DNA from 4 places in the Streptomyces sp. NPDC058872 genome. Region 2 is predicted to be linked to each of the others. Evidence: riboswitches for the same ligand, from Rfam matches in the RefSeq annotation. Region 2 holds a riboswitch; each other region holds the start of a gene.
The links. A riboswitch is a leader RNA that binds a small molecule or an ion and turns the genes downstream of it on or off. The one in region 2 is predicted to bind cobalamin.
Positions count from the first base shown of each region.

Region 1: another riboswitch for cobalamin. It lies ahead of ACFW22_RS09830 (ABC transporter substrate-binding protein); the one in region 2 lies ahead of ACFW22_RS29025 (cobalamin biosynthesis protein).
Region 3: another riboswitch for cobalamin. It lies ahead of ACFW22_RS01955 (energy-coupling factor ABC transporter permease); the one in region 2 lies ahead of ACFW22_RS29025 (cobalamin biosynthesis protein).
Region 4: another riboswitch for cobalamin. It lies ahead of metE (5-methyltetrahydropteroyltriglutamate--homocysteine S-methyltransferase); the one in region 2 lies ahead of ACFW22_RS29025 (cobalamin biosynthesis protein).

Region 1 covers NZ_JBHYMK010000011.1:151,854-157,392, forward strand. The annotation lists partial or broken gene ACFW22_RS09810 (MFS transporter) at 1-775, opposite strand, end outside; gene ACFW22_RS09815 (ArsR/SmtB family transcription factor) at 879-1,256, opposite strand; gene ACFW22_RS09820 (ABC transporter ATP-binding protein) at 1,229-2,062, opposite strand; gene ACFW22_RS09825 (FecCD family ABC transporter permease) at 2,059-3,057, opposite strand; gene ACFW22_RS09830 (ABC transporter substrate-binding protein) at 3,159-4,241, opposite strand; cobalamin riboswitch at 4,279-4,459, opposite strand; gene ACFW22_RS09835 (cold-shock protein) at 4,515-4,724, opposite strand; gene ACFW22_RS09840 (TetR family transcriptional regulator) at 5,106-5,539, opposite strand, start outside.
Region 2 covers NZ_JBHYMK010000059.1:6,607-12,145, reverse strand. The annotation lists gene ACFW22_RS29040 (alpha/beta hydrolase) at 1-974, opposite strand, end outside; gene ACFW22_RS29035 (anion permease) at 1,340-2,617, shown strand; gene ACFW22_RS29030 (hypothetical protein) at 2,646-2,867, shown strand; cobalamin riboswitch at 2,981-3,123, shown strand; gene ACFW22_RS29025 (cobalamin biosynthesis protein) at 3,155-4,135, shown strand; gene ACFW22_RS29020 (cobyric acid synthase) at 4,132-5,539, shown strand, end outside.
Region 3 covers NZ_JBHYMK010000002.1:138,180-143,718, forward strand. The annotation lists gene dhaK (dihydroxyacetone kinase subunit DhaK) at 259-1,251, shown strand; gene dhaL (dihydroxyacetone kinase subunit DhaL) at 1,271-1,897, shown strand; gene ACFW22_RS01950 (PTS-dependent dihydroxyacetone kinase phosphotransferase subunit DhaM) at 1,999-2,382, shown strand; cobalamin riboswitch at 2,444-2,678, shown strand; gene ACFW22_RS01955 (energy-coupling factor ABC transporter permease) at 2,707-3,405, shown strand; gene ACFW22_RS01960 (energy-coupling factor ABC transporter substrate-binding protein) at 3,402-3,908, shown strand; gene cbiQ (cobalt ECF transporter T component CbiQ) at 3,915-4,664, shown strand; gene ACFW22_RS01970 (ATP-binding cassette domain-containing protein) at 4,661-5,524, shown strand.
Region 4 covers NZ_JBHYMK010000017.1:116,737-122,275, forward strand. The annotation lists gene metE (5-methyltetrahydropteroyltriglutamate--homocysteine S-methyltransferase) at 1-2,132, opposite strand, end outside; cobalamin riboswitch at 2,297-2,518, opposite strand; gene ACFW22_RS13800 (protein-L-isoaspartate O-methyltransferase) at 2,643-3,857, opposite strand; gene ACFW22_RS13805 (phosphotransferase) at 3,959-4,381, opposite strand; gene ACFW22_RS13810 (DUF3995 domain-containing protein) at 4,477-5,004, opposite strand; gene ACFW22_RS13815 (TetR/AcrR family transcriptional regulator) at 5,099-5,539, shown strand, end outside.

The DNA.
Region 1 (5,539 bases), on a different contig from region 2:
CCAGGACCACGGCCCCGGCTGCCGCGACGGCCAGGTCGAGCGCGAGCAGGGCCCTCAGGCGCGGGGTGGCGAGGAGCAGTCGCATGCCGAAGGCCACCCGGGCGTACCGGTCGTGCCCCCCAGCCCCGGCCCGCGGTTCGGCCCCGGGCTCCGTTCCCGCGTCGACGTCCCGTTCCGTGTCGGACCGTCCGCCCGGTGCGTGCCCGGGTGCGGGCAGGCGGGCGGTCCGCACGAGGAGGGCGGAGGCGAGGAACCCGACGGCGGTGCCGGTGAAGAGCCAGTCGTACGGGGCCAGGGCGAGCAGGGCGGCGGCGAGCACCGGGCTCGCCAGGTTCTCCAGGTCATAGGCGAGTCGGGAGAGGGAGAGCGCCTCGGTGTAGTCGCGCTCTTCGGGCAGCACCTGGGGGATCGTCGCCTGGAAGGTCGGGGTGAAGAGGGCGGAGGCGGCCTGGAGCAGCAGGATCAGGACGTACGCCTGCCAGACCCGGGTGACGAAGGGGAGCGCCAGCACGACCGTCGCCCGCGCCAGGTCCATCGAGACGAGCAGGGCACGGCGGGGCACGCGTGCGGCGAGGGCGCCGGCGAGCGGGGCGATCCCCACGGAGGCGGCCATCTTGATGGCGAGCGCGGTGCCGAGCACGGCGGCGGCGTCCGTCCCGGCCAGGTCGTAGGCGAGGAGGCCCAGTGCGACGGTGGCCAGGCCGGTGCCCGCGAGGGCGACGACCTGGGCGCCGAAGAGGCGTCGGTAGGTGCGGTTGCGCAGGACGGACAGCATGGGGGTGCCCCCGGTCGGCCACGGCGAACGGCTGGTGGTTCCACCGTAGCCGACACGTGCACGATTGCGCACATGTTGACGCCTTCGGGTGCGGGAAGGAACGTCAGTCGTGCCAGGGCTCTCCCGTCACCTGGTGGTCGGCACGGTTGATCGCCTCGACGACCAGGCGCTTCAGATGTCCGTCGGGCATCGCGTACACGACCCGACGGCCGTCCTTGCGGGACTGGACCAGCCCGCCGAGGCGGAGTTTGGCGAGGTGTTGGCTGACCGCCGGCCGCGCGGCCCCGCACGCCTCGGTGAGGGCGCCGACGTCGGATTCGCCCCGGGTGAGCAGCCATACCAGGTGAAGCCGGGTGGGATCGGAGAGGAGGCCGAACACCTCGGCCGCTGACGCGAGTTCGCGCGCTCCCGGAGTCCGCTGGTGGGGGCGGGCAGCGGGGGCGGAATCGGGTGCTACGGATTCGGGTTCGGGCCTGGACATGGGCCCACCGTACCCAGGAAGCGGATGTGCGGGCGCCCGTCGGGGCCCGGTCGGGTCACGGTGCTGCGGACGCGGTAGACCTCGGCGATGAGTTCCTCGGTGAGCACCTCCTCCGGTGCCCCGCTCGCCACCACCCGCCCGCGGGCGAGGACCACGAGTCGATCGCAGTACATCGCCGCGAGATTGAGGTCGTGCAGGGCGACGACGGCGGTGAGGCCGAGGCCGGCGACGAGGGCGAGGAGGTCCAGTTGGTGTTGGACGTCGAGGTGGTTGGTGGGTTCGTCGAGGAGGAGTTCGCGCGGCTCCTGGGCGAGGGCGCGGGCGATCTGGGCGCGCTGGCGTTCGCCGCCGGAGAGGGTGCGCCAGGGCTGCCGCGCACGGTCCGCGAGCCCGGTGCGTTCGAGGGCGGTGCGGACCGCCGCCTCGTCGTCGGCCGAGGCCGGGGTCCAGGCCCGGCGGTGCGGCACGCGACCGAGGCGGACGACGTCGACGACGGTCAGATCGGTCTGGGTGTCGGCCTGCTGCTCGACCGCGGCGAGGCGCCGGGCGACCGTGCGGCGACCGAGCCCGCCCAGTGGCTCCCCGTCGAGCGTGACGGTCCCGGAGTGGGGGGCGAGGACCCCGGAGAGGAGGCGCAGCAGTGTGGACTTGCCCGATCCGTTGGGTCCGAGCAGCCCGGTGACGGTCCCCGGGACGAGCCGAACGCTGACCCCGTCGAGGACGAGGACGTCAGCGGCCGTGCGCACGACCCGATCGGCGGCGAGTCCGGTGCCGGCGCTCGTCCTCACGTCCGCGGTTTCGGTCATCGGGCGCTCCTGGTGCGGTACAGGACGAGGACGAAGGCCGGCACGCCGATCAGCGAGGTGAGCACGCCCACCGGCACCTCCTGTGGGTCGAGGACCGTGCGGGCGAGCGTGTCGGCCCAGACCAGGAAGACCGCTCCGGCCAGGGCCGTGATCGGCAGGAGGCGGGCGTGTCCGGGCCCCGCGAGCGCACGGGCTGCGTGCGGCAGGACGAGGCCGACGAAGCCGATCGCGCCTGCGGCGGAGACCAGGGCGGCCGTCAGGAGGGCGGTGACGCACAGCAGGACGAGCCGGGTCCGCACGACGGCGACGCCGAGGGAGGCGGCGGCCTCCTCTCCGAAGGCGAAGGCGTCCAGGGTCCTTGCGTACCCTCCGCAGACGAGCAGGGCCGCGGCGAGGGCGGCGAGGCACGTCCCCACCTCGGTCCAGCCGGAGCCGGCGAGCGAGCCGAGCAGCCAGAAGAGCACTCCCCGGGTGGTCTCGGCGTCGGCCGCGGTCATGACGACGAAGGAGGTGAGGGCGGAGAAGAGTTGCATCGCGGCGACACCGGCGAGGACCACCCGGTCCGTCGAGCCGCCGAGGGTGTGGCTGAGGAGGAGGACGAGCGCGAAGGAGACCACGGCTCCGAGGAAGGCGCCACCGGTGACGGAGAGGAGGCCCCCGCCGACGCCGAGGACGACGACCGCGACCGCACCGGTCGAGGCTCCGGAGGAGACACCGAGGACGAAGGGGTCGGCGAGCGGGTTCCGCAGGAGCGCCTGCATCACCGTTCCGCAGACGGCGAGTCCGGCTCCGCAGACGGCGGCGAGGAGGGTACGGGGCAACCGCAGGTCCCAGACGATCCCGTCGCGGATCGGTGAGAGCGTCGAGGTCCCGCCGGTGAGGTGCGCGGTCACCACGGACCCGACCTCGCCGACTCCGATGTCCGCCGGCCCGATGGTGATGGCCACGGCCACCGACAGGGCCAGCAGGGCGGACCCGAGCGCCGTCCACAGCAGCGCCCCGGTCCGGACCGACGGCGGGGCGTCTCCGCTCCCGCCGCCGGGGGCTCCGAGGGCCCGACCGGGAGCGGCGGCGACCTCGCTCCGGGGGTGCGCGGTCACCCGGCGAGCCCGTACGAGCGGAGCGCAGCCGCCACCTTCTCGATGCCCTCGACCGTACGGAGGGTGGGATTGAGCGCCTGGCCGCTGAGCAGGACGTACCGCTTGTTCTTCACCGCCGTCATGTTCCGGGTGACGGGGTCGGACTCCAGGAACTCGATCTTCTTGGCGGCACTCTCGGCCGACTGGGCCCGGCGTGTCAGATCGCCGATCACGAGGACGTCGGGGTCGCGGTCCGCGACGGTCTCCCAATTGACCTGGGGCCACTCCTCGCGGGTGTCGTCGAAGACGTTCTTCGCCCCGAGCGCGTTCGTGACGATGCCGGGTGCCCCGCAGCAGCCCGCCGTGTAGGGCGCCTCCGCGTCGGAGTACCAGTAGAGCACGGTGGCATCGGTGAAGTCGGCCGCCGCCGTGGCGCCGGTCACCCTGGCCTTGAGCCGGGCAACGAGTTCCTCGCCCCGCTCCGGGACCGCGAAGACCTCTGCCAGGTCCCGGATCTCGCCGTAGACCGTCTCCATGGTGAGCGGGCGGGTGCGGACCCCGTCGCCGTCGCCGCTGTTGTCCTTGCCGACGCAATCGGTGGGCGAGAGGTAGGTGGGGATGCCGAACTGCTCGAACCGCTCGCGGGTCGCGACGCCGCCCTCACCGAGGGTGTACGCGAAGGAGGCGGCGGCGAAGTCGGGTTCGACGTCGAGGACCTTCTCGAAGGAGGGATAGCGGTCGGCGAGTCGCGGAACCTTGGCGTTCTCCCGTTCCAGGCCCTTCAGCACCGGGTCCGTCCAGGTCGCGGTGCCCACCATGCGGTCGGCGAGGCCGAGGGAGAGCATGATCTCCGCTGCGCCCTGGTCGAGGGCGACGGCACGCCGGGGGGTCCGGTCGACGCGGACCGGTCGGCCGCAGTTGTCGTCGAGCGCCACCGGACGGGCGCGCTCCGGGGCTCCCGTCCCGGACGGAGCGGCAGTGGGCCCACCACCGCAGGCGGTGGCCGTCGCGGCGAGGAGGAGCATGCCGGCGAGGGCGGGCAGGGCGGAGCGGACCGGGGGTGCGAGCAGCACGGAACTTCCTCTGCGTCCACGGCTCATACGCGGAGCCTGTCGTACGGTGCTCCCCGGACGACCACGTGCCGCCGGGGCCGCCAGCAGGTCTTCGGACTCGGGGTCAGCCGGACGGAGCGCCTTCCCGGGCCCGTCGTGCTGCCCAGTGGCCGATGCGCCGCCCGTCGCCCTCACCGCTGCGCGTCAGTTCCGGTCTCGCACCGGATTCCCTGACCCGTGCACGTACCCGCTCAGGTGCGTACAAAGGTGCGACTGGCTTCGGCACAGTACCACCGGGCGTCGGACGCACACCGACCCCCGTCAGACGCGCAGTTCCTTCGCCTCGAAGCGGCCCTCGCCGAGGACCAGGACGAAGGTGACCTGTTGTCCCTCGGCGAGGACCCGGTCCTCGCCCTCGATGTCCTCGGCACTGAAGTAGACCTGCTCCTCGGAGCCCACGGGGACGACGAAGCCGTACCCGCCGAGACGGTTGAAGGACCGCACGAACCCCTTGCTCCTGCCTTCCACCACGACCTCCTCGTCACCGGCGGCGCGACGGAACGGGCCCCGGCTGCCGGACCCGTCCGGCACCGATCGGCCGGCCGTCGGCCGCGTCCGCGCCTCATGTGAGGTGTACCCCGCCGCCCCGCCCTTTCGCCACCGACGCCCCGCGGACGAAGCACGCTCGAACATCTCGTAGAATGTTCAACAGAGGTCCGCTGTCGGAGATCCCCCGTGTCCGACAGCGGACCTCACCCGTTTCCGGTGACGCCGGGAGGGAGCGGCGGCCACCCGCGAGCCGCACGACGCCCCGTGGCCCCGGTGGATGCGGGGAGCGGAGCGGGCCGACCGGAGAAGGGCCGGGCCGACGCCCGGACCGCACCGGGCCGCCCCTTCACCCGCCCGGGCCGCTCACGCGCCACCGGGGTACGCGATCCTCGCGGTGATCCTGGCGATGCGGCGCGCCGACTCCTCGGGTGCGGCGGCCGGCTGGACGATGTGGCTCACGGTGAGCCGCACGATCGTCTCGACGGCGAGCCCCCGGGATTCCTCGTCCACATCGGGCCAGGCCTCGATCGCATACGCGTCGAGCATCGCCATCGCCGTACCGAAGACCGGTTCCGGGCGGGTCGTGAGGTAGGCGAGGAGGTCGTCCTCGCCCCCCCGGGCCGCAAGGAGGACGCTCTTGATGAGCGGATTGTCCACGGCCTGCTGAAGCGTGTAGCCGACGCCCGCGGCAGCCGCCGCCTCCAAATCACCCGGGTGAGCGTCGAGTTCACGCTGAATGCCGAGCAGGAAGCCCTCCAGCTCGCGCTGGACCAGCGCATTGCCTATGGCGTCCTTCG
Region 2 (5,539 bases):
ATCGTGTCGTCGGGACCGTGGAAGAGGAGGACCGGGACGTGGAGCGCGTCCGGTGAGGAGGCGGCGGCGAGGCGGTCTCCGTGCGGCCCCGTACGGGCCTGGGCGGCGCGGACGGCAAGGGGCAGGAGGGGGCCGGGGACGTGGTGGGCCGCGGCGAGGTGGCGGAGGGTGGCCTCCCAGTCCAGCACCGGAGAGTCGAGGACCAGGCCGCTGATCCGGTCGCGCACCCCGGACTCCGCGGCGGCCCGCAGGGCCATCGAGGCTCCGGTCCCCCAGCCGTGCAGGATGACCTTCCGGGCCCCGCGGCGGACGGCGTAGCGGATGGCCGCGTCGACGTCCCGCCACTCGGAGTCCCCGAGGTGGGCGAGGCCGTCCGGGGAGGCCGGCGCCCCCTCGTCGCCCCGATAGGCGGGGAGGAGGACGGGGATCTTGCGCAGGTGGAGGAAGGGGACGAGGTTCAGCGGGTGCTCGCGGGTGGTGCCGAGGCCGTGCAGGGCGATCACCCAGGTGGTGCGGGGCCCCCCGACGAGCCAGGCGGGCAGCGGTCCGAGCTCGCTGGGGATCTCCACGTCCTCGTGGGCCAGCCCGAGGGCGCCGGTGGGCGTGCCGCGGTGGAGTTGCGGGGTGAGTCGGACGCGGGCACCGGGTCCGAGCACCCCGAGTTCGACCCGCTCCAGGCGGCGGACGACGGTGTCGGCGGTGTGGGGGACCCGGTCGAGGACGGGGCCGAGGACGGCGTGCAGACCGGGGGCCTCCATCCCGTAGGTACCGGGGCGCAGCGAGGCGAGGCTGCGGGTGAGGGTGATCCGCTCGGGCCCCGTGGCGTGCACGGTGAGCTTGGGGTCTCCGGGCAGTGGTCGTCCGGACGGCGCCCTGAGGGCGACGTCGCTGGCGTACCGGCCGGCTGCGACCGCAGCCGCACCGACACCGATCAGGGTGGTGACGGCCGCTGCCGTCGCTGTAGCCGGGCGCACGCTCCCAGTCTCGGCAGGGTGACGGGGGGCTGCCACCGGACGGGCGCCGACGGGGGGAAAGCGGAGGAGGGCTCCGGGGCGTGACATGGGTCTCCTCCAGGAGGCCCTTCGGGTCGCCCGACCGCGTCCGGGGAGCGGGACCGAGAAGCGGGGAAGTGGCCGGGGTGGGGTGCGGGGGCCGGGAGGGAAAAGGGTTACCGGAGGTCACAAGGTGACCACATCGTGGACATCGAGGACCAGGAGCGCCTAAACGGAATCTCTTGACACCAGATAGAGACACCACGTCGCCCGTCTCAGTTCACCTTCCGTTCACCCAGGTTGCCTAAGTTCAACCAGCCACTGACGTCAAACGATTGCCTGGGTAAATGGAACACATCACGCTGCTGCTCGCCATTGTGGTCGTGACAGCTCTCGTGTTCGATTTCACGAACGGTTTCCACGACACCGCCAACGCGATGGCCACGACCATCTCGACCGGTGCGCTCAAGCCCAAGACGGCGGTGGCCATGTCCGCCGTGCTGAACCTCGTCGGAGCGTTCCTGTCCGTGGAGGTCGCCAAGACGATCTCCAAGGGACTGGTGAACGAAGAGGGCATCCAGCCCGAAGTGATCCTCGCCGCGCTCGTCGGCGCGATCCTCTGGAACCTGGTGACCTGGCTGGTCGGTCTGCCGTCCAGCTCCTCCCACGCCCTGATGGGCGGCCTCATCGGTGCGACCGTCGCCTCGATCGGCATCAGTGGCGTCCACGGCGACGTCGTCGTCACCAAGGTGCTCATCCCGGCCCTCGCCGCCCCGCTGGTCGCCGGTCTGGCCGCGATGTTCTCCGCACGCCTGACGTACCGCCTCGACAAGAAGGCGGACCGCAAGACGACGGAGAAGGGCTACCGGGCCGGCCAGATCGCCTCCGCCGGCCTCGTTTCCCTCGCCCACGGCACCAACGACGCCCAGAAGACGATGGGCATCATCACGCTCGCCCTGGTCGCCGGCGGCGTTCTGGCCCCCGGCTCCAACCCTCCCCTCTGGGTCATCGTCTCCGCCGGTACGGCGATCGCGCTCGGCACCTACCTGGGCGGCTGGCGCATCATCCGCACCATGGGCAAGGGCCTCACCGACCTCCAGCCGCAGCAGGGCTTCGCCGCCCAGACCAGCGCGGCGACGGTCATCCTGGCCTCCTCCCACCTGGGCTTCTCCCTCTCGACCACGCACTCCGTCTCCGGTGCCGTCATGGGCGCGGGACTCGGCCGCAAGGGCGGCGTCGTCCGCTGGTCGACCGCCACCCGCATGTTCGTCGCCTGGGGCCTGACCCTGCCGGCCGCCGGCCTGGTCGCCGCCGGAGCCGAGTTCGTGGCCCGCCAGGGCGACTGGGGCGTCTACACCGTCGCGACCTTCCTGGTCGCCTCCTGCCTGGGCATCTGGCTGCTCTCCCGCCGCCAGGTCGTCGACCACACCAACGTCAACGACGTCGAGACCGAGGCCAAGGACGAGACCGAGACCGCGGGTGTCGTCACCACCGCCATCGCGGCCGTGACCCCGCCGCCGGCCGGCTCCGTCGCCGCCGTCGCGGACGAGGACCTGAAGGCCACCATCCCCACCCCGAACCCCGCGGACCCGGCCGCTCCCCCGGCTCCCGCCACCGCGGTCTGACCGCGCTCACGGAACTGGAACCCCGCACATGAAGATCGACTGGGCAGCTCTCGGCTCCGTCTTCGGCATCAGCCTCGTCGCGACCGTCGCCCTCGTGGGCCTGTTCACCCTCGGCATCGTCGCCCTCTCCAAGCAGGAGGAGGCCGTGGCCCGGGGAGGCTCCGCCGCCCCCGCCCGCACCGGCGCCTACGCCTGCTTCGGCCTCTGCCTGGCGGCCGTGGCGTACGGCATCTACCTGATCGTCGCCTGACGGTCCCCGGTACCTCGGCCGGGCGGTCCGCACCTTCGGGTGCGGGCCGCCCGGCCGTCGTGTTTGTGGTGCTTCGCACAGTGACCCGTTGCAGGTCAAGGGTGAGTTGACGGCTGTTCTCGGACCGTGGTGGACTGCCGGGGCCATACGGCTGCAGGAGAGGAAGTCCGGTGCGAATCCGGCGCGGTCCCGCCACTGTGACCGGATCCCAGGGGTCCGGAAGTCAGGAACTCTCGCCGCCGGTCACGTCGATCCAGGGCGCGGACCCTGAGTGAGGACAGAGCGCCATGCCCGGCCGCGGCCGCAGCGTCTCCAGAAGCAGAGCCACCGGTGTCTTCGCGTACGGCGCGGCGGCCGGCCTCGCCCTCGACCGGGTCCTCGCGGATCCGCGCCGCGGGCACCCCGTCGCCGCGTTCGGCCGTACGGCCTCGGCCGTCGAGCGGGTCCTCTGGCGCGACCACCGCGGGTGGGGCGCACTGCACGCGGCGGTCTGCGCCGGAACCGTGGCGACGGTCGGAGCGGTCGCCGCCCGCGCGGTCCGGAACGACCGTGCCGCGTCCGTCGCGCTCACCGCCGCCGCCGTCTGGTCCGTCGTCGGCGGCACCACCCTGGGCCGCGAGGCCCGCACCGTCGGAGGGGCGCTCGCCGCCGGGGACCTGGAGGCCGCCCGCGAGCGACTGCCGCACCTGTGCGGACGCGACCCGCATTCCCTGGACGGCCCCGCGATGGCCCGTGCGGTCGTCGAGTCGGTCGCCGAGAACACCTCCGACGCCGTGGTCGGCGCCCTCTTCTGGGGCGCCGTCGCGGGCGTACCGGGCCTCCTCGGCTTCCGTGCCGTCAACACCCTCGACGCGATGGTCGGCCACACGTCCGACCGGTACCGCCGCTTCGGCTGGGCCTCGGCCCGCCTCGACGACCTCGCCGGCTGGCCCGGGGCCCGGCTGACCGCCGCCCTCGCCGCCGTCGCCGGGGACGACCCGCGCGGGGCCGTACGGGCCTGGCGGGCCGACGCGGCGAAGCACCCGAGCCCCAACGCGGGCCCGGTCGAGGCCTCCTTCGCCGGTGCGCTCGGCGTACGGCTCGGCGGCACCCTCGCGTACGGCGGACGGGTCGAGCACCGACCCGTCCTGAACGGAACGGGGCGGCCCGTGGAGGTCGCCGACATCGACCGGGCGGTCCGGCTGTCCCGCCGGGTGACCTGGCTGGCCCTGGTCGCCTGCGCGGGCGGTCGCGCGATCGCCGGAGCGCTGAAGGGGAGGAAGGCATGAGGGGTGGGGGGTTGCTCGTCGCCGGGACCACGTCCGACGCGGGCAAGAGCGTGGTCACGGCCGGCATCTGCCGCTGGCTGGTGCGGCAGGGCGTGAAGGTCGCACCGTTCAAGGGGCAGAACATGTCCCTGAACTCCTTCGTCACCCGGGAGGGCGCCGAGATCGGCCGGGCCCAGGCCATGCAGGCCCAGGCCGCCCGGGTCGAGCCGAGCGCGCTCATGAACCCGGTGCTGCTCAAGCCCGGCAGCGACCGCTCCAGCCAGGTCGTGCTCATGGGCAAGCCGGTGGGAGAGCTGAGTGCCCGCGGCTACCACGGGGGCCGGCAGAAGGAGCTCTTCGAGCCGGTCATGGCGTGCCTGGAGGAGCTCCGGGGCACGTACGACGCCGTGATCTGCGAAGGGGCCGGCAGCCCGGCCGAGATCAATCTGCGGCGCACGGACATCGTGAACATGGGCATCGCGCGGGCCGCCCGACTGCCCGTGGTGGTGGTCGGGGACATCGACCGGGGAGGGGTCTTCGCCCAGTTCTTCGGCACGACGGCCCTGCTCGCACCCGAGGACCAGGCGCTCGTCGCGGGCTATCTGGTCAACAAGTTCCGGGGCGACGTGACGCTCCTCGAACCGGGCCTCGACATGCTGCACGGCCTGACCGGGCGCAGCACGCTGGGCGTCCTGCCGTACGCACACGGGCTGGGCATCGACGAGGAGGACGGCCTGCGCGTCTCCCTGCGGGGCACGGTCCGCGAGTCGGTCGTGGCACCGCCGGTCGGCGCGGACGTCCTGCGGGTCGCCGTGTGCGCCGTACCGCTGATGTCCAACTTCACGGACGTGGACGCGCTGGCCGCCGAACCGGGCGTCGTCGTCCGCTTCGTCGACCGGCCCGAGGAGCTGGTCGACGCGGACCTCGTCGTCGTGCCCGGCACCCGGGGCACGGTCAGGGCCCTGGCCTGGCTGCGGGAGCGCGGCCTCGCTGACGCGCTGGCCCTGCGGGCCGCCGAAGGGCGTCCGGTGCTCGGGATCTGCGGCGGCTTCCAGGCCCTGGGCGAGCGCATCGAGGACGAGGTCGAGTCCAAGGCCGGCCTCGTCGACGGGCTGGGGCTGCTGCCCGTACGGGTCCGCTTCGGGGTCGAGAAGATCCTCGCCCGACCGGTCGGCGAGGCCCTGGGCGAACGGGTCGAGGGGTACGAGATCCACCACGGCGTGGCGGACGTACGGGGTGGGGAACCGTTCCTCGACGGCTGTCGGGTCGGCTCCGTGTGGGGCACCCACTGGCACGGCTCCCTGGAGGGCGACGGATTTCGCCGGGCGTTCCTGCGGGAGGTCGCGGCGGCTTCGGGCCGACGGTTCGTCCCGGCGCCGGACACCTCGTTCGGCGCGCTGCGGGAAGAGCAGCTCGACCGGCTCG
Region 3 (5,539 bases), on a different contig from region 2:
GACCAGGAGTGCCCCACGCACCCGTGCGCGCTCACGATCTCACGCCGATAATTGCGTCATGATGCGCACTCGCAAACCTCGAACGCGACTCCCTGATCTGATTGGGCATCAGGAAAGTCAGCATTGAGTCAGTATCAGTACCGCTCGGAACCGCCTCCCACCGCCTCGAACCGCCAAGATCCATAACTTGCCTCGCCTGCCCTGACCTGCAAAGACCCTGCCCAGCAGCTTGCCCGCCAGTCTCACCAGGAGGTACCCATGAGGATGCTGATCAACGTTCCCGAGACCGTGGTCGCCGATGGTTTGCGGGGGATGGCCGCGGCACATCCCGAGTGGACGGTGGACGTGGAGCGACGGGTGGTGATGCGCCGCGACGCGCCGGTGGCGGGAAAGGTCGCCCTGGTGTCCGGCGGCGGGTCCGGGCACGAGCCCCTGCATGCCGGGTTCGTCGGGCCCGGCATGCTGGACGCCGCTTGTCCGGGGGAGGTCTTCACCTCGCCCGTGCCCGACCAGATGGTGCGGGCCGCGGCTGCCGTCGACAGCGGCGCCGGAGTGCTGTTCGTCATCAAGAACTACACCGGCGACGTGCTGAACTTCGAGATGGCCGCCGAGCTGGCCGAGGACGAGGGGATCCAGGTCGCCAAGGTCCTCGTCGACGACGACGTGGCAGTGACGGACAGCCTGTACACGGCGGGCCGACGGGGCACCGGGGGAACGCTGTTCGTGGAGAAGATCGCCGGTGCGGCCGCCGAAGGGGGCGCGCCGCTGGAACGGGTGGAGTCACTCGCCCGTCGGGTCAACGCGCGGTCCCGTTCCTTCGGGGTGGCCCTGAGCGCCTGCTCCACCCCCGCGAAGGGCAGTCCCACCTTCGACCTCCCCACGGGGGAGATCGAGTTGGGGATCGGCATCCACGGCGAGCCGGGCCGCGAGCGGCGGGCGATGATGACCTCGCGGGAGATCGCGGACTTCGCGGTCGACGCGGTCCTGGACGACCTCCGCCCGGCCGGGCCCGTGATCGCCCTGGTCAACGGCATGGGCGCGACCCCGCTGCTGGAGCTGTACGGCTTCAACTCCGAGGTGCACCGGGTGCTGGGCGAGCGGGGCGTGCCGGTGGTCCGGACGCTCGTCGGAAACTACGTGACGTCGCTCGACATGGCCGGTTGCTCGGTCACCCTGTGCGAGGTAGACGAGGAGTTGCTGCGCCTGTGGGACGCTCCGGTGCAGACGCCGGCTCTGCGCTGGGGTCGGTGAGACGGGAGTGGGGAGCAGCATGACGGAGACCATTGACGCCGGGTTCCTGGTGCGTTGGTTGGCGGCGGTGTCCGAGGACGTCGACCGCGAGGCGGACCGGCTCACCGAACTGGACTCGGCGATCGGGGACGCCGACCACGGCGTCAACCTCAAGCGGGGGTTCACCGCCGTGACGGAGGCGCTGGCGAAGGAGCCGCCGGTGACTCCGGGTGCCGTGCTGGTAGCGGCCGGACGGCAGCTCATCTCCACGGTCGGCGGCGCGTCGGGGCCGCTGTACGGGACGCTGCTGCGGCGCGCCGGGAAGGCCCTGGGAGGGGACGGGGAGGTCAGCCGCGCGCGGTTGGCGGAGGCGCTCGATGCCGGCGTGTCCGCGGTGGCGCAGTTGGGCGGTGCGCAGGTCGGTGACAAGACGATGCTGGACGCGCTCGTACCGGCCGTGGAGGGGCTGCGGAGCTCGTTCGAGGCGGCCCGGGCCGCGGCGGAGGGGGGTGCCCTCGCGACCGTGCCCCTCCGGGCGCGCAAGGGGCGGGCCAGTTATCTCGGGGAGCGGTCGATCGGGCACCAGGATCCGGGGGCGACCTCCTCGGCGCTGCTGTTCGCCGCCCTTGCCGACGCCGCGGAAGCGGAGACGGGGGCGGGGGCATGAGTGGGGGCATGGGTGGGGCGGTCGGGGGCACCGAGGTCCCGGCCGCTTCCGCCCCCTCTCCCCCTCCCTCGCCCCCGGCGCCAGCGCCAGCGCCGGTCGGCATCGTGTTGGTGTCGCACAGCGCCGCGGTCGCTGCGGCGGTGGCCGAGTTGGCCCGGGGGCTCGCGGGTGGGGGCGAGGCTCCGGTGCTGGCGGCCGGCGGGGCTCCGGGCGGTGGTCTGGGGACGAGCGCCGAGCTGATCTGCAGGGCGGCGAAGGAGGCGGACCGGGGGGCCGGGGTGGCGCTCCTGGTCGATCTGGGCAGTGCGGTCCTGACCGTCAAGGCCTTGCTCGCCGAGGGTGACGAACTGCCGGAACGGTCCAGACTGGTGGACGCTCCGTTCGTCGAGGGGGCGGTCGCCGCACTGGTCACGGCGAGCGCCGGCGGGGACCTCGACGCGGTGGCGGCGGCGGCCTCGGAGGCGTACTCCTACCGCAAGGGTTGAGCGTGCGGGGTGCTCCGGAGCCGTGTGCGCGGAGTGAGCGGGGGACCGCTCCGGGTGGTGGTCGTGTTGTGATCCAGCAGGTCAACACACTACTGTCACAGGGCCTTGGTGTACGGGAAACCGGTGCAGTACCGGTGCGGCCCTCGCCACTGTGATCGGGAGGTCCGACTCCACCCTCCGGGGAAGTTCCCGGGGGAAGCCACTGGACCGCCGCGGGAGACCGTTGCGGTGTGGGAAGGCGGAGTCGGGCCGCATGACCGTCAGCCAGGAGACCGGCCAGGGCGCGTTGTCCATCCACGAGGTGCTGGAGAGGGTCTTCCCACCATGCATATAGCCGAGGGGTACCTACCCCCCGTGCACGCTGCCGCCTGGGGCGTCGCAGCTGCTCCGTTCGTCGTCCACGGGGTTCGCGCGCTGACCCGCGAAGTCCGGTCGAATCCCGATTCCACCCTGTTGCTCGGTGCGTCGGGCGCCTTCACCTTCGTCCTGTCGGCGCTCAAGCTTCCTTCGGTGACCGGGAGTTGTTCCCATCCGACCGGCACGGGGTTGGGTGCGATCCTGTTCCGGCCGCCGATCATGGCGGTGCTGGGAACGATCACCCTGCTCTTCCAAGCCCTGCTGCTCGCGCACGGGGGCCTGACCACGCTCGGGGCGAACGCCTTCTCCATGGCGATCGTCGGCCCTTGGGCGGGGTACGGGACGTACCGGTTGGTGCGGCGGTTCGGTGCTCCGCTGATGGTGGCCGTGTTCTTCGGCGCCTTCGTCGCCGACCTCTCCACGTACTGCGTCACCAGCGTGCAGTTGGCCCTGGCGTTCCCGGACCCGGGCAGCGGCGTGCTGGGGGCGCTCGCCAAGTTCGGCGGGATCTTCGCCGTGACCCAGATCCCCCTCGCCGTGAGCGAGGGCCTGTTGACGGTGCTCGTGATGCGGCTGCTCACGCAGTCCAGCAAGGGCGACCTGATCCGGCTCGGCGTCCTCGGACGGACGCGTGTGCAGCGGCAGCAGGAGGAGGCGGTCTCATGATGCATCGCAACACGAAGATCAACGGTCTGCTGCTGCTCGTCGTCGCCGCGCTCGCGGTGCTGCCCCTGGCGCTGGGCCTCGGCGACCACAAGGAGGAGCCGTTCTCCGGGTCCGACGGCGAGGCCGAGAGCGCGATCACCGAGCTCCAGCCGGACTACGAGCCGTGGTTCAGCCCGCTGTACGAGCCCCCGTCCGGTGAGATCGAGTCGGCGCTCTTCGCGCTCCAGGCGGCGATCGGCGCCGGAGTCCTGGCGTACTACTTCGGTCTGCGGCGGGGCCGCCGTCAAGGTGAGGCCCGGGCCCGGGCCGGCGTCTCCGCCCCGGTCGAGGACCCCGCCCTGCACAGTGCCCGGGCGGACGGCGTGGCGGCGGACGGCGGGACCGCCGACCGCGACGGCCGGGCACCCTCCCCGTCCGGCACCGGCAGGACGGCCCTCCGCGGCACGCCGGAGGCGGGATCGTCCGGCGCCGGGGCGTCGTCCCCCGACGGACCGGGCGCGTAACCGCCGATGCTGCCGATCGACGCGGCGGCGCACAGCAGTCGCTGGCGCCGCCGCCACCCGGCCGAGAAGGCGCTGCTCGGCTTCGGCCTGACGCTGTGTGCGGTGTGCCTGCCGCCGTGGCCGGGCGCACTGCTCGTGGCGGCAGCCACGCTCACGGTCCTGCTCGGCCCGGCCGGGGTGCCGGGTCGCCAGTTGTGGCGGGCGTTCCGCGTTCCGTTGGGCTTCTGCGTCACCGGGGCCGTTCCGCTGCTCTTCGAGGTGGGTGGGGCCCGGGGGTTCGTGGCCCTCGCACCCGACGGTCCGGTGCACGCGGGAGAGCTGCTGTTGCGTACCGCCGCGGCTTCGCTCGGAGTGCTGCTGTTCGCCTTCACGACGCCGATGTCCGACGTGCTGCCCCGGCTGGTGAGGGCGGGGGTGCCGGCACCGGTGGTGGACGTGGCGCTCGTGATGTACCGGATCGTCTTCCTGCTGCTCGACTCGCTGTCCAAGATCCGGCAGGCCCAGGCGGCACGGCTCGGGCACACCACCCGGACCGCGACCTGGCGTTCCCTCGCGGGGCTCGGCGCGACCGCGTTCGTGCGGGCCTTCGACCGGGCACAGCGGCTGCAGTCGGGGCTCGCCGGCCGCGGTTACGACGGCACGCTCCGGGTCCTGGTGCCGGGCCGGGCCGTCGCTCCGCGGTTCCTCGCGGCGACGGGAGCGCTCCTCGCGGGGCTCGTCGCCCTCACCCTCGTACTGGAAAGGTTCCTCCCGTGACGTCTTCGATCCCCGTCGTGGAACTGGTGGAGGCGGGATTCGCCTACGAGGACGGGCCCGCGGTCCTGTCCGGGGTGGACTTCGCGGTGGCCGAGGGACGTGCGGTCGCGCTCCTCGGCCGGAACGGCAGCGGCAAGACGACGCTGCTGAGGCTGCTGAGCGGGGGGCTGCGCTGCGGTGGCGGTGCGCTGCTCCTGGACGGGGCCCCGGTGACGTACGACCGGAAGGGGCTGACCCGGCTGCGGAGCACGGTGCAGTTGGTCGTGCAGGATCCGGACGACCAGTTGTTCGCGGCCTCGGTCGCCCAGGACGTGTCGTTCGGTCCGATGAACCTGGGACTGCCCGAGGAGGAGGTGCGACTGCGGGTGCGGGAGGCGCTGGAGGCGCTGGACATCGTGGCCCTGGAGGACCGGCCGACACACCTGTTGTCGTACGGGCAGCGGAAGCGTGCCGCGATCGCGGGTGCCGTGGCGATGCGGCCCCGGGTCCTGATCATGGACGAGCCCACGGCCGGGCTCGACCCGCACGGCCAGGAGAGGCTCCTGGAGACCCTCCACCGGCTGCGGGAGGCGGGAACGACCGTGGTGATGGCGACGCACGACGTGGACCTCGCGCTGCGGTGGGCGGACGAGGCGGCGGTGCTCTCCCCGACCGGCCTGCGCACCGGTCCGGTCGCCGAGCTCCTCTCGGACGACGTCCTGCTGGACGCGGCCCGGTTGCGCCGGCCGTGGGCGGCGGCCGTGACGCGCCTGCTGCGGTCCCACGGCCTGCTGGGCGTGGGCGCGGACGCGCCCAGGACTCCGGAGGACCTGGAGGCGTGGGTCGGGCCGGAGGTGTCGGTGCCGCAGCGCCCGTCCTGAGTCGCCCGGCGGCGC
Region 4 (5,539 bases), on a different contig from region 2:
GGGGAGTGGATGTCCCAGACCCCCGGACCGGCCTCGCGCGGGTAGCCGTGCTCGGCCAGTTCGTCGGCCACCTGCATGTGGGAACGGGCCGCCTCCAGGCTGATGACGTCGGCGTCGAGCTCGTCGATGGCCCGGACGATGTCGCCGAACTCCGCGTAGCACATGTGCGTGTGGATCTGGGTGTCCGGTCGTACGCCGCTGGTGGTCAGTCGGAAGGACTCGGTCGCCCAGGCCAGGTAGGCGGGGTGGTCGGCGGCCCGGAGCGGCAGGGTCTCGCGGAGCGCCGGCTCGTCGACCTGGACGACCGAGGTCCCGGCCGCCTCCAGGTCGTTCACCTCGTCGCGCAGGGCCAGCGCCACTTGCCGGGCGGTGTCGCCCAGCGGCTGGTCGTCCCGCACGAAGGACCACGCGAGCATCGTGACCGGACCGGTCAGCATGCCCTTGACCGGCCTGGAGGTCTGAGACTGGGCGTATGTGGTCCAGCGCACCGTCATCGGTTCGGGACGGGAGACGTCACCGGCGAGGACGGGAGGGCGGACGTACCGGGTGCCGTAGGACTGGACCCAGCCGTGCTGGGTGGCGATGTAGCCGGTCAGCTGCTCGGCGAAGTACTGCACCATGTCGTTGCGTTCGGGCTCGCCGTGCACCAGGACGTCGACGCCGGTCTTCTCCTGGAAGGAGATGACCTCGCGGATCTCGTCCTCGATGCGGCCTTCGTATCCGGCGGTGTCGATCCGGCCGGCCCGGAGGTCGGCACGGCTCGCACGGAGCCCGCCGGTCTGCGGGAACGAGCCGATGGTCGTGGTCGGCAGCAACGGCAGCTCCAGATGGGCGCGTTGGGCCGCGGAGCGCTCGGCGTACGGCTGGGAGCGCCGACCGTCCGCGTCGGTGATGGCCTTGGTACGGGCACGGACCGCGGGGTCGCGGGTGAGGACGGAGCCGGCTCGTGAGGCGAGGTCGGCGCGGTTGGCGGCCAGTTCGGCGGCGATCGCACCGGTGCCTTGGGCGAGGCCGCGGGCGAGGGTGGCGACTTCGGTGCTCTTCTGACGGGCGAAGGCCAGCCAGCGTCGGATCTGGGGTGCGATGTCGCGCTCCGCGGTTGCGTCCAGGGGGACGTGCACCAGGGAGCAGGACGCGGCGACGTCGACCCGGTCGGCCAACCCGAGGAGGGTGCCCAGGGTGGCCAGGGACTTCTGGTGGTCGTTGATCCAGACGTTGCGGCCGTTCACGACGCCTGCGACCAGGCGTTTGCCGGGCAGCCCGCCGATCGCGGCAAGGTCCTCCAGGTTCACGGCGGCGGATTCGGTGAAGTCCAGGGCGAGGCCCTCCACCGGGGCGGCGGCGAGCAGCTTGAGGGCATCGCCCAGCCGGTCGAAGTACGAGGCGACGAGCAGCTTGGGCCGGTCGGTGGCACCGCCCAGTTCACGGTAGGCGCGGGCGGCGGCATTCAGCTCGGCCGGTGTGCGGTCCTGTACCAGGGCGGGTTCGTCCAGCTGGACCCATTCGGCGCCGGCCGCGCGCAGATCGGCGAGGACTTCGGCGTAGACCGGCAGCAGCCGGTCGAGAAGGGTCAGGGGCTCGAAGTCGGTCACGACGCCCGGGGCCGGCTTGGCGAGCAGCAGATAGGTGAGGGGGCCGACCAGGACCGGCCGGGGAGTGTGGCCGAGGGCGAGGGCTTCCCTCAGCTCGGCGACCTGCTTGGTCGAGTCGGCGGCGAAGACGGTGTCCGGGCCGAGTTCGGGCACCAAGTAGTGGTAGTTGGTGTCGAACCACTTGGTCATCTCCAGCGGGGCCACGTCCTGGGTGCCGCGGGCCATCGCGAAGTACCCGTCGAGCGCATCCGCCTCGACGGCGGCGCGGTGGCGTGCGGGCACGGCACCGACCATGATGCTGGTGTCCAGAACGTGGTCGTAGGAGGAGAAGTCTCCCGTCGGCACCTCGTGGATGCCGGCGTCGACCAACTCCTGCCAGCGGGAACGGCGGAGGCCGGCCGCCGTCTCCCGGAGGGCATCGGCGGTGACACCGCCCTTCCAATAGCCCTCGACGGCCTTCTTCAGCTCGCGGTTCTGACCCTGGCGGGGGTAGCCGTACACGGTGGCTCGTGCTGCCGTGGCTACGGACTGGGCTGTCACGGAACTCTCCTTCGCGAGATGTGTCCACAACATCCCGGAGACGGGAGGCGGACGCGAAGGAGCCACAGGAGGTGCGGAGCACCGGACCGGAAACGCCGGATGTGCCGCTCGCTGTGTACGCCGACCCGCCCACGAGGTCACCGGGATGTCCGCGCACGGCATACGACCGTGCGTGGGCAACGGGCAGGTCTTCGGACTCGCGGGCACGTCCTCCTGGCGGAGGACACCTACTGGCCGTCGCTTCCCAGGACCGTTGTCCGGACCCAGTGCGTATGACGGCGGTCGTTCCCGCTCACCGCTGCGGGGCAGTCCCGGATTCCCACCGGGTTCCCTCTTGCGACGCTCCCGCCTGGCGGACGGGGCGAACCAGCTGCGAGGACCAGCCTAGGACGTCCGATCGCTCAGCGGCGAGGTTTATCCAACATGCAGACGTAAAAAACGAGGCGGCTCCGCAGTCGATGACGTCCTGCGGTACGCGTACGGCCGCGCGGTGGCGCCCCGGTGGCGCGGTCATGACGTCTGCGGCGGCACGAGGGCCAGGGGCGGAAGTGTCCAGCTCAGTGCCTTCGGCCCGGGGCCTGAGACGACGTGCTGGATCCCGGTGTCCTCGGAGAGGGCGACCCGGTACGTCTCAGGAAGTCCCGCCCGCTCCCAACGGGCATGTACGTCTTCGAGTTCGGCCCAGACGTCGCGCGGCCCGTGGACGCGGACGATGCCGTCATCAGGACCGGCCACGGCCCAGGAGCCGTCCTCGGGGGCGACGATCGTCATCGTGTCGGCCTGGAAGTCCCGCACCAGGCCCGGCGCGCAGTGCGCGACGGCGAGCCAGTAGCCGTGGGCCTCGTCCGGCGGCGGGACGAACCGGGTGGGTCGCGCCGTGCCGGGGTTGGCCTTGATCCGCGCGCGGTGGTCCAGGGAACCCAACGACCGGTAGCCCAGCATCGGCCGGTAACCCCGCGCCCGCCCCTGAAGGACCGTTTCGATTCGGCCCCGACCGGAGCGGGTGACGAGGAGCTGCCCGGGCCAGCTCGGCGTCCGGGTCACCAGCGTGGTCAGCAGACGCCCACCGGCCGCGAGTTGCTCCACCCACGCGGGCGGGACGCACGGGACGCCGATGCCGGAGTGGATCAGGTCGTACGGCGCCCGGCCTTCCTGCCCGTCGAGCGCGTCGCCTTCGAACACCGTCGCACCGACGCCGAGCCGGTCGAGGTTTCGCTGGGCGAAGGCCGCCATGTGCGCGTCCCGTTCCACTCCGGTGGCGAGTCCCGGGCCGGTGACGGTGGCGGCGAGCGCGAGGGAGACGCCGGGACCGGGCCCGAGCTCCAGGTAGCGCCGGCCAGGAGCGAGCTGGAGGGTCTGGAGGGTTTCGACGGTGGCGGGGGCGTAGGTCGACATGGACGTCATGTGGCCGCCGGTCACCGGCCCGCGGCCGAGCGCGTCGAGGGGTTCGCCGTCGCGCTGGAGCAGGATCGACTCGTCGCTGTGAATCAGTTCGAGCCACTCCTGACGGTCCTCGGGGTGGGAGCCGTCGAGGAGGCGCCAATCGATCGGATCGGCACCCGGGCCGCTGACCCGCACATAGGCGTGCGGCAACAGGACTTCGCGGTGCACGTGGAGCAGGGCATCGCGCAGCAGCGAGTCGGTCAGGACACCTGTGGAGGCGAGACGGTCGACCATGGCGGTGCGCAGGCTGCTCGGATCGGTGGCCTGGAGATCACGGGGCATGCGGGCAGTCCTTCGTGGGAGCAGGAGCAGGAGCAGGAGCAGGAGCAGGAGCAGGCACGGCGGTCAGGGCTGTGGCCGTCCGGAGGTGCGAGGCGGCCCACCTACCAGAGGGCTCCCCGACGGACCGGCGGGTGGAAGTCGACGAGCGCGGCCACCCCTTCGCCCCGCAGCAACATGTTGGGGCCGGACAGGTCGCCGTGGACCAGTTGCGACACCATCGTGCGGGGGACCCCGCCCAAGAGCCGTTCGACTTCCGGCACCCGCGCCAGCTTCTCGCGGGCCGTGTCGACCGCCCACCGCTGCGCGATCGCCAGCGGCCCCCACATGCGGAACTGCCTGCAACCAGGCGACGTCAGTGCAGCACCGCGCTGGTGGAAGGGCTGTGCCCATCGCCCCGAGCTCTGGCACGACGACGAGGGTTCGGCAACGTCCACCGATGTTGCTGCGGTGACCCACGCGAAGGCCGTGCCCTCCTCGACCGGCGGCACAGCGGTCGTACCCTCACCGGGCTGGGGAAACGGCATCCAGCGCTGTCGGAAGAGCGTCCGGGTTGGTCGTCAGGCGCCGGTCGACGGGTGTCCTTCGCCGCGGTCGCGACCAGCGCGGACACCGGACTCACTCACCTGGAGCGTCGTCCGGGTCGGGTGCGGACCGCCAGATAGCCCGTCAGTCCGCCCAGTGTGAGGCACAGCGGCGAGTAGAGCGCGAGGTCCCAGTGCCGGAACTCGGCGGGGACGTCCCTCAGGTCGAAGCCGGAGACCAGCAGGCCGCCCGCTCCGCGGGCGGTGAGCACGCCGGAGAGCGTCCACAGGCCCGTCCGTACCAGTCGTGAGGGAGCGAGGCGGTGCGTCGGCCGGGCGGCCGTGACCACGAGCCACGCGCCCGCGCCGAGCAGTCCGGCGACCACCAGCGTCCCCTGGGCCGAGGGCAGCCGGCTCTCCTCGACGCCGACCACGACGGCCGCGAACTCGGCACGGGTGGCCAGCGGCCAGGTCGAGACGGTCCACACCACGTGCAAAGCGCTCGCCGCCGCCAGGCCGGCCGCCGCGAAGCCGGCTGCGGCGCGGGCGTCCTCGCCCACGCCGGCCCCTGTGCCGCTTCCCGTACTCCCGCCCGCCGAACCGAGCAGCCATTCCATGGCCTTCATGCTGCCGCCCTTCCCCACTCCACAGGTCTGCCACCGGTGCTCGGGACAGTTCCGTACAGTACTGTACGGATATCCGTACAGTACTGTACGGGGCATGGCGAAGGGCAAGGTCAGCAAGGACGACTGGACGATGGCGGCGCTCCGGGCACTTGCCCGTGACGGTGTCGCCGCGGTGGCGGTGGACGTGCTCGCCAGGGAACTCGGTGTCACCCGCGGCAGTTTCTACTGGCACTTCGCGAATCGGGAAGCCCTTCTCGTGGCCGCCCTCGAAACCTGGGAACGGCACGGTACGACGGAGGTCATCGCGACCGTTCGGGGGACAGTCGACCCCGTGGCGCGGGCCCGGACCCTGTTCGCCGAGGCGCTGGGGGACGAGAAGATCGCCGGGCTGGAGCCGGCCCTCGCCGCGCAGACGGGGCATCCCGCCGTTGCCGAGGTCGTCGCGCGCGTCACCCGGGCCCGGCTCGTGTTCCTCGAAGAGGTGTGTGTCGGCCTCGGCTTCGGGCCGCGGGACGCGCGCCATCGGGCCCTCGCC